2 regions of the Pseudomonas sp. 05N432 genome follow, and region 1 is predicted to be linked to the other one. Evidence: riboswitches for the same ligand, from Rfam matches in the RefSeq annotation. Region 1 holds a riboswitch; the other holds the start of a gene.
What was found. A riboswitch is a leader RNA that binds a small molecule or an ion and turns the genes downstream of it on or off. The one in region 1 is predicted to bind manganese.

Region 1 (4,835 bases):
ACAGGCCGGGAAAAGCATTGTGGGGGGCAAGGTGCGAATTTCCGCAACCTCGGATTTCGGGCGCAACGTGCTGAAGAACTGGCTTGACCAGTTCAACACCCAATACCCCGAGGTGAAGTTCGCGTTGGTGCTGTCGGATTCGCTGTCGCATTTGCTGCAAGACGATATCGATCTCGCCATCCGATTCGGTGTGCCGCCGGACAGCTCCTTCATTGCCCGGCCCTTGGCACCCAACCGGCGCGTTTTGTGCGCATCGCCCCGGTATCTTGCAAAGCATGGCGTCCCCGAGCACCCACGGGATCTGGAGTGTTTCGACTGTATTGTCCTCAACTCTGTTGCCGGGCCCGCGAACGACTGGTGCTTCACCCGCAATGGCAAAGTCGACAGTTATACGGTCCCGCTTGCAAACGCTCGCGAGACGAATGACGGCGCGGTCGCCCGAGAATGGGCGGTTCACGGTTACGGCATTGCGATGAAATCGCTGTGGGATATTGGCCCGGACCTGCGAGCAGGACGCTTGAAGATCCTGTTGCCGGAGTGGCGAACTGCGGAGGCGCCGGTACATGCCCTGTATCAACGCAACCGGTACATGGCGCCTCGCGTACGTGCCCTTCTGGATTTTCTGGTCGAGCGCTTTGCAGAAGAATCCAGCCACCTGGACGACTTTTTGAGCTGACAGCTACGCCAGATCAAGAACCTTCAAAAGAACTGCAAAGAGGATGTACAGCAACACCATCGATGCCAATAGCCAGCGCGAGATGGTGCCCTTTCGGAAAGCGAAGAACATGATGCCCACACCTATCAGGGTGATGATTGCCGCCAGAACCAGCGACGTGTCCAGCGCCCAAGGCGTAAAGAACAGCCCGAATGCAGTGGGCACTGTGGCTTGAATCATCATGGCGCCACTGATGTTGGCCAAGGCCAGTCGGTGTTTACCCTGGCGAACCCAAATGATCGCATTCAGCGTTTCAGGCAGTTCGGTAGCAATCGGACTGAGCAACAGCGCCAGCAATTGAGGGTGGATACCCAGCATGGGGCCCAGAGCGTCGAGTTGTCCGACAAAGAAGTGAGAGGCCGCAAAGATAACCGCCAATGCAATAAGCGTTTGAATCACCGCCGCCGAGGTCGACGGAGTCGCTTTGCCTGGCGCAAGTTTCAGGGGCTCGAGTTCATACTCCTCTTCATCCTGCTCACCGCGCATTTCCTTCCAGAAATACGCTGCATAGGCCGCCAGGAAAAGAATACCCAGCCAAGGTTTGTAGGCGAACACGACAAGACCGAGCGCGATCTTCGCCACAAAGATTACGAGGAACCATCCTTGATCACGGCTGAGTCGCTTGAAGTCCTGACGGATGGCCTCGGTATTCGCCAGGCGCTGACGACACAGCAAGAGTGTTACACCGACTACCGCATAGGCGATCGTCGCCAAGACCAGAGGTCCGCCAAGTGCAGCACCGACGCCGAGGGACTTCTGCTCTGGCGTGTCGCCAAACACAACGGCAATAAACGTGATGACACTTTCCGGTAATGCCGTACCAAAGGCCGCTAGAATGGAACCCGTGGCTTGTTGCCCGACCGCAAGTTTGCGACCGACCCACTCGATGCCATTAACGAAGTATTCACAAGCCAGATAGATGACAACCGCGGAGCCCAACAGCAACGCAAACGTCATGGGCATTGAATGCATAAGGAAACCTGAGGGGCCGGACAAAAGAGCCAATGGTTCAGACACCCGCGTCCGACCCACAGACAGGTATCTTCACCAATGGTCTTGCCAAGTCATATGACCGGTCACGCCATGGCTTGCGAGCCAAGTATGTTGACGTGACCCCTTCCGGAAACGAAGGCGGCTACTCCCCAAGGGAGCGGCGATCCTAAAGATCAGGTACTAATGCGTCAACGGCTTAGTTGCGGGTTTTCAAACTCTGAACCTCATTATTTTGCTGAAAATTCATATATAGCTAGAGCTGGCAGCACTTTAAGTGCTCGATAAAAACATTTGTAACATACTATGTCTTAAAAACCTTCACTATCACTTTCTGAATGAACGCTGAACATTATCCATTGAGTGGGTTACAGCAAAAACAATCCCTCTTATTCTTGTTTAGGAAGTGATCCTTCAGGGGGTTATCAAACACCCTTTAATGGCAATTGTTATTCAGGAGGTAATTAAACAACTGCAAACTCACGCCGGCGTTGCCCGACTCCAGATCGGTACCGTCCTGGTTTATTTAATGTTGCAGTATCTCGTTCGGCGAGGCTCCTGTACAAACACAGGTCACTGATCTGACGACGTCGAGAGACGCCCAAGGTTAAGACAGGCTCTATCGGATTAAGGTTTAGCCCAAAGTGACTTCCGGCCAATGTGGCCCGGATACGTTGTACAGTGCCAAAACCTAGACGTGGAGATCGCTTTCTGCACTCTCTTCTCTGGTTTACGCCCCTGTGTGAGATCTGTTTGTGGTCAAAACAGCTATGGGGACTACCTCAAATGTCAATGGCAAGCGCTACCCCTTCCACCTTCAAGGACATCCGCCTCAAAGATACGGTGGTGTCTTACATGAGCCCTCTGCTCATCACCGTGACCGGCAACATGACGGTCAACCAGGCCAGGGAACATCTGCTCAAGCAACTGCCGGACGATGATATTCCGGCCCACATCTTTGTCACCGACCCGCGCAGCGCTTTGCATGGCCAACTGTCGGTGAAAACACTGCTCACCGAGAAAAACACCGACCTTTGCGTTCGGGATCTGATGATGCCCATTCGCTTTTCGGTTTCGCCGAATCAACTCCGGCACGATGTCGCGCCCGAGCTGATCGAGAAAGGCGTGGACATCGTTCCCGTGGTCAGCGAAGGCCGGCTATTGGGCGTGCTGTATGAAAAAGAAATCGCGACGCTGATTCAGGACGAAGGCACCGACGATGCTCAACGCCAAGGCGCGAGCCTGCCGCTGGAAACGCCCTACCTCAGCACCAGCCCGTGGAGTTTGTGGAAAAAGCGCTTGCCGTGGCTACTGCTGCTGTTTCTCGCCGAAGCCTACACCAGCACCATCTTGCAGGTATTTGAAGAGCAACTCGAAGCCGCCATTGCCCTGGCCTTCTTCATTCCCCTGCTGATCGGCACTGGCGGCAACAGCGGGACCCAGATCACTTCCACGCTGGTACGGGCCATGGCCCTGGGCGAAGTCAGCCTGCGCAATGTCGGCACGGTGCTGCGCAAGGAAGTGACCACCTCCTTCATGATCGCGCTGGCCATCGGTGTCGTGGCGTGGATTCGGGCGTGGATGCTCGGAGTGGGATCGGAAATCGCCATGGTGGTCTGCCTGACGCTGGTCGCCATCACCATCTGGAGCGCCGTTGTCTCATCGATCATCCCGATGCTGTTAAGAAAACTGCGCATCGATCCAGCCGTGGTCTCGGCTCCTTTCATCGCGACCTTTATCGACGGTACCGGCCTGGTGATCTATTTCAACATCGCCAAAATGGTGATGACCGACCTGCCGGCTTAAGCCACTCACCAGACAGCCCCGAATCGCCAGATCCCGGGGCCGTCCTGTTTTTGAAAAAAATGGCGGAAGGCAGCAGGAGTCGAACCTGCCCGGGAACGGCTGCCGTCCCCAACCGGGTTTGAAGCCCGGCCGCGCCACCGGACGCGATTGCCTTCCTTGATGTCAGCTCTCGGGGCGCTGTGCCAGGGCATTGTCTGCACGGATGCAACGCTGGTCGCCAAGCCTGCGGGTCAAGCCGATCCGGTCGAAGTACTCGAGTATCTGGATGCTGCGCTTGCGGCCGATCCCTACCCTGTCGCGAAACGCCGCCGCCTGAATCAACGGATTGTCGTCGACCAGTTGCATCAGCATAGCCGCCAGCTGGTGCACCGACGTGTCGAGGTAAAACAAGTCACGGACGACCTGGTGAACCAGCCCTAATCTCGCCATCTTGCGCAGCAGCAAACGCACGTCAGCTTCGTCACGGCCGATGGCGCTGGCCAGGTTGCGCACCCAGGGTGGATCGAAGCCAGCTTGCTCGAACAATGGCTGCAACTGCTGCCACATGGCCTCGTCTTCTTCACTCAGTCGCACCTGGTGTTCGGGTAAGTGCAGCCACGGCCCACTGACGGTAATGGCGCCGCTGGACAGCACTTCGTCGAGCAGACTGATGAAGGTTGGCCGGTCCAGCGACATGGCCGAAAATCGCCGCAAGCGATCCCGGTCCGGGCCCAGCTCATCCGGTTCAAGTTGATGAAAGTGCGCCAGGTGTTCCAGCAACGAGACTTTCAGCGCCTCCCAGCGTTCGGTGTTGAACAATAACGGACCTTGGCGCGTAGCAATGACACGGACATCCGCCGGCAAATGCCAGGTGCTGCGCAGACGATTGAACTGCCGCTCCAGGCGCAGTGGGTCAAGCCCTGCGTCACTATTGGCAAGCAGCACTGGCAGTATTTGCTCCAGGCTTTCGCCGGTGGCCAGTGCTTGCAACTGCATCAGCCTGGCCGGAACGCGACGTTGGCGGGCCGGTGCAAACGGATCGAGCACCCGTCCTCCGCCGAGAGTGCGCCGTGCACTCTGGTCGCGCAGGACCAAACGGTCGCCATGCACGGCCTGCAACGGCGCGTTCAGCAACAGTTGCGCGAACATCCGCACGCCCGGCTCCAGGCGTGTGCCCTCCAGCAAGGCGACCCGGGCGGTGACGTCCTGAGTGCCCAGATGCACGTGCACCGCACTGAAATGTTCAAAGGCGCGTGGTTCGCTGGCCAGCAACTGCATCTCGATGTCCAGGCGCTGCGTGGGTGCGAACAGCCACTCGGCCAGCATCCAGTCACCGCGATGGATC
Region 2 (4,835 bases), on a different contig from region 1:
GAGCACAGGTAGTACTCACTGGAGCGCACACCCGTGGACAACACGGTACGGTCGTTGACGTCCGCCAGCTTGTCGACGCCCAGCGTGCCATTGTCGTTGCGGAACCACCACGGCAGGAAGCGCCCGGTGGTGGCGTCGATGCCGACGGTTTTACTGCCAATGTAGGCCGCGTCATTGTGATCCAGTGCGTTCGGTTCCCAGCCGATGTACGTGCCGAGAATCTTCGGATTCTTCGCGACGTTTTCCTTGATCAGGCTGATCAACTGTTCGCGGCTGAGGGTCAGCGCCGGTTTGCCGTCGGCATCCTGGGAGCCGATCAAGGCGTTGACCCGAACCAGCCCACCGGCGATCAGCAGGGGCGCTTCGAGTTCGCGCTGGATCTGGCTGACCTGGGTTTGCGCCAGTCCACGCAGGCGTTGTTCGATGACTTGCTCGAATTGCGCCTGGGTCCGCTGCTGGACCATTTCCTGGGTCCGTGCGCCGGAAAACAGTGCATACAGCACCAGCGCAGCCACCACGCTGAGCACAATGGCACCGGCAAGCGCGGCGACGGAAAACTGGATCGACTTGAATTTCATAAGGGCTCCGGACGCAGGAATGACGTCTGCCGGGTTGTATCGGCGCACGTGTGGCGGTCCATGAGCGGTTTTTTTGTCGATGGCTGTTTTTGATCAGTGCAGGTCGCATAGAGACAGGTGTCGGGCCCGTGTGCTTTCGGGGCAGCGATGTTTTATGAATTTATGGCGACGGTGAAAGGAAATGTATCGGTAAATGCCGCGCTATACGTCTGTTGTATCTGGCGCCGATACAATGCACCGCCTAGGATACGCGGCATGTTTTCAGGGAGTGTTTTCATGAGCAAGAGAGTGGTTTTGTGTGTGCTGGGTGCAAGTCTGCTGCTCAGTGGTTGCCAGTCGGTCAACACCACCAACGGCGGCGCGGTGGGTGTGGAACGCAAGCAGTACATGTTCAGCATGCTGTCGAGCGATGAGGTCAACCAGATGTATGCCCAGTCCTACCAAAAGACGGTGGGTGAGGCGAGCAACAAGGGTGTGCTGGACAAGAACAGCAGCGAGGCCAAACGGGTCCAGGCGATTGCCAATCGGCTGATCGCGCAGGCACCGGTCTTCCGGCCGGATTCGGCGCAGTGGCAGTGGGAAGTCAACTTGATCAAGAGTGATGAGCTCAACGCCAACTGTGGTCCTGGCGGCAAGATTATTTTCTACACCGGGCTGATCGACAGCCTGAAGCTGACCGACGATGAAATCGCTGCGGTCATGGGCCATGAAATCGCCCACGCCTTGCGTGAGCATGGTCGTGAAGCGATGTCCAAGGCCTATGGCATCGAAATGGCCAAGCAGGGCGCCGGTGCCTTGCTCGGGTTGGGGCAGGACACCCTGGCATTGGCCGACACTGTGGCCAACTACGGCATGACCTTGCCCAACAGCCGCGCCAATGAAAACGAAGCTGACCTGATCGGCCTGGAGCTGGCGGCCCGCGCCGGCTACAACCCGAACGCGGCGATCACCCTGTGGGACAAAATGAACAAGGCTTCCGAAAGTTCTCCACCAGAGTTCATGAGCACTCACCCGTCCTCCAGCAGCCGGGTTGAGTCGCTAAAGGCAGCGATTCCGAAAGTCATGCCGCTTTACCTGCAGGCCAAGAAGTCCTGATGGTTTTATATCGTCAGTAATGGCCTCATCGCGAGCAGGCTCGCTCCCACATTTGATCTCTGGTGTACACGGGACCAATGTGGGAGCGAGCCCGCTCGCGATAAACGATGACGCGGTCTACCGACCTACCACGTCAAATCCACCCGCTACTCTGCATCGCCTTGTACACCGCGACGATGGCCAGGATGAAGAACGCCGACGCTGCCAGGCGGCGGATCAGGGTCAGGGGCAGTTTGTCTGCGGCAAAATTACCCGCCAGCACCACTGGCACGTTGGCAATCAGCATGCCGAGCGTGGTGCCGATGACCACCAGCCACAGCTCCGGGTACTGGGCGGCAAGCATCACGGTGGCGATCTGGGTCTTGTCACCGATTTCAGCGAGGAAGAACGCAATCAGCGTGGTCAGGAACGGCCCGAATTTGCGCGCAGTGCTGGCTTCGTCCTCATCCATCTTGTCCGGCACCAGGGTCCACAGCGCGGTCGCGGTAAAGCTTGCGGCGAGGATCCAGTGCAGCGTCGCATCCGAGAAGAAACTCCCGAACCAGGCACCGACGGCACCTGCAGCCGCGTGGTTGGCCAGGGTTGCAGCGACGATACCGGCGATGATCGGCCAGGGTTTGCGAAAGCGGGCGGCGAGAATGAGCGCGAGCAATTGCGTCTTGTCGCCGATTTCGGCCAAGGCAACGACAGCGGTGGGAACGAGCAGAGAATCCAGCATCAGGGTTTTCCTAAGGGGCGGGTCGACACGGCTATGACACGTACAGCCTCCCCGCCCCGGGTAAGGTGTTCGTGTCATAGGTCTTGTCAAACCCTGCGATCCATCTGAGTGGACGCTTGGGTCGCATACGCCATGGTCTGAGGACCAAGTATGTTGACGTATGCCGGACGAGCATGGCGCTCGTGGGAGACTACTCCCCTAGGACGGAGCGGATTCTGCCTAGGCAAAATCCATTCGGCAAGCGCTAATTTCTAGCCGCGCTTGGCCCGGTAGATCCGGAAACCTTGCCCTTCGGCCTTGATCGCACACACACCGAGATGCTCCTCGATCAGCGGCTGATATTTCAGGAAGCTGTTAGCCACCAGGCGAAGTTCGCCGCCGTTTTTCAGATGCTTGGCTGCTTTTCGCAGCAGATTCTCCGTGGCGTGATAATCGGTGTGGACCCCGACATGAAACGGCGGATTGCTCAGAATCGCGCTCAAACCCATCGGCGCAGCGTCGATGCCATCGCCGGTCAGCACCTCTGCCTCCAGACCGTTGGCCGCCAATGTCAGGCGGCTGCTGGCGGCGGCGAACGCATCAACGTCGAGCAGGGTGACGGTGTTGTGTGGATAACGCCGTTTCACCGCCGCGCCCAACACGCCGGCACCACAACCGAAGTCGAGCAAGTGACCGCTTGGCAGTTTGTCGAGGTGTTCGAGCAGCAGCGCGCTGCCGCGATCCAGTCGACCGTGACTGAACACGCCCGGCAGGCTGATGACTTTCAGTGGGCCTTCAGCCAGCGGCAGTTCGTATTCCTGTGCCAGGCTTTCCAGCGATTTGGCCTCCGGCGCATTAGCCACAGTGACTTGCCAGAGCTGGCAGTGGCGTGCGCTGTCGAGCTTGCGCGGTTTGCCGAAGGGGTTCAGCTGTTTGGCCGCGCCTTCGATGCCGCTGCGTTTTTCACCCACCAGGTACAGCTCACGACCGGCCAGGCGCGAGGCGAGGGCGTTGAGGATGTAGTCGGTCAGGTCCTTGGATTTGGGCAGGAACACCACCGCCGTTTCAAACTCTCGGCTCGGGGCATTCACGCCAAAGTGGCTGCGCTCGGCAAAGCGTGCGTCCAGCGCCGCCTGGTCGCCTGCGTGCCAGCACCAGCCGTGAGCGTTGGGCAATTTGCCGAGCAAGTCATCGGCGGGCAAACCGGCCAACAGCAAATCGCCTTGAAACAATTCGGCCTGACGAAGCAGTACTTCACTGCGCGGATCCATACTCTGCTCCTTGAAAAAAAGTGCGGCAGTTTATCAACTGACGACCCGCCGCGCTGTACCGCTGAAGAAGCCTTGGGCGTTTTCGGCCAGTTGACCGACGATCCGTTGCCGCGCCTCGCGGCTGCCCCAGGCGTTGTGCGGGGTGACGATCAAGCGCGGGATGTCGGCAGCCAACAGCGGATTGCCGGCGGTGGGTGGCTCGACGCTCAAGACGTCGGTCGCCGCGCCGCCCAGATGCCCGTTGCGCAACGCATCGGCCAAGGCTTGTTCGTCGATCAGCCCACCGCGTGCGGTGTTGACCACAAAGGCGCCGGGTTTGAGCAGCGCCAGTTCGCGGGCACCGATGAAATTACGGGTATGTTCGTTGAGTGGGCAGTGCAGGGTCAGCGCGTCGATTTGCGGCAGCAGTTCATCCAGCGGCAAACGGTCGGCACGGGCCGGGCGTCCAGGCAGTTGGCCGAGCAACACGCGCATGCCAAAGGCTTCGGCCAGCCGCGCGACGGCACCACCCAATTCACCATGGCCGAGCAGGCCAAGGGTTTTGCCTTCGAGTTCGACGATCGGGAAATCCAGCAGGCAGAACTGTTTGGCCTGCTGCCAGCGACCTTCAGCGACGGCTTTCTGATAGTCGCTCAGGCGGGTGGCGAGGTTCAGCAACAGCATGATCGTGTGCTGCGCCACTGACGGCGTGCCGTAACCCTGGCAGTTGCTCACGGTAATCCCTTGGGCGCGGGCGACGGCCAGGTCGACATTGTTGGTGCCCGTGGCGGCGATCAGGATCAGCTTCAGTTCGGGGCAGGCCTTGAGGGTTTCGGCGTTCAGCAGGACTTTATTGCTGATCGCCACGCTGGCGCCTTTCAGCCGTTCGACGATGTTGTCAGGCGTGGTCAGCGAGCGCAGTTGCAAGTCATCGAAGCACTGCTGCAACCCACTGAGGTCCAGGTCGCCGAGGTCCAGTGAACTGTGGTCGAGGAATACGGCGCGGCGATTGTTCGTCATTAACTGTACCTTTTGCGCATGAGTCTGAAGGCGTAATCTGCCGAGCCTACCAGATGAAACAAGTCGTTACGCTTGGCCTAAAGGAGCCCCCCATGTACTGGACAGAGTTTTTGACCGTCGCCCTGATTCACCTGCTTGCCGTCGCAAGCCCGGGTCCGGACTTTGCCGTGGTGGTGCGTGAGGCCGTGACCCACG

Region 2: it holds a riboswitch for manganese, as region 1 does, so the genes downstream of both, AC1DHT_RS27360 (TMEM165/GDT1 family protein) here and AC1DHT_RS27860 (sodium:calcium antiporter) in region 1, are expected to answer to the same signal.

Annotation. Positions count from the first base shown of each region.
Region 1 is NZ_JBFTMM010000029.1:5,170-10,004, forward strand. It holds gene AC1DHT_RS27855 (LysR family transcriptional regulator) at 1-676, shown strand, start outside; gene AC1DHT_RS27860 (sodium:calcium antiporter) at 680-1,672, opposite strand; yybP-ykoY riboswitch at 1,691-1,866, opposite strand; M-box (ykoK) riboswitch at 2,240-2,415, shown strand; gene AC1DHT_RS27865 (magnesium transporter) at 2,561-3,511, shown strand; tRNA gene AC1DHT_RS27870 (tRNA-Sec) at 3,572-3,667, opposite strand; gene selB (selenocysteine-specific translation elongation factor) at 3,674-4,835, opposite strand, start outside.
Region 2 is NZ_JBFTMM010000028.1:13,157-17,991, reverse strand. It holds gene AC1DHT_RS27365 (M48 family metallopeptidase) at 855-1,673, shown strand; gene AC1DHT_RS27360 (TMEM165/GDT1 family protein) at 1,807-2,391, opposite strand; yybP-ykoY riboswitch at 2,480-2,603, opposite strand; gene AC1DHT_RS27355 (methyltransferase) at 2,643-3,641, opposite strand; gene AC1DHT_RS27350 (2-hydroxyacid dehydrogenase) at 3,675-4,640, opposite strand; gene AC1DHT_RS27345 (LysE family translocator) at 4,733-4,835, shown strand, end outside.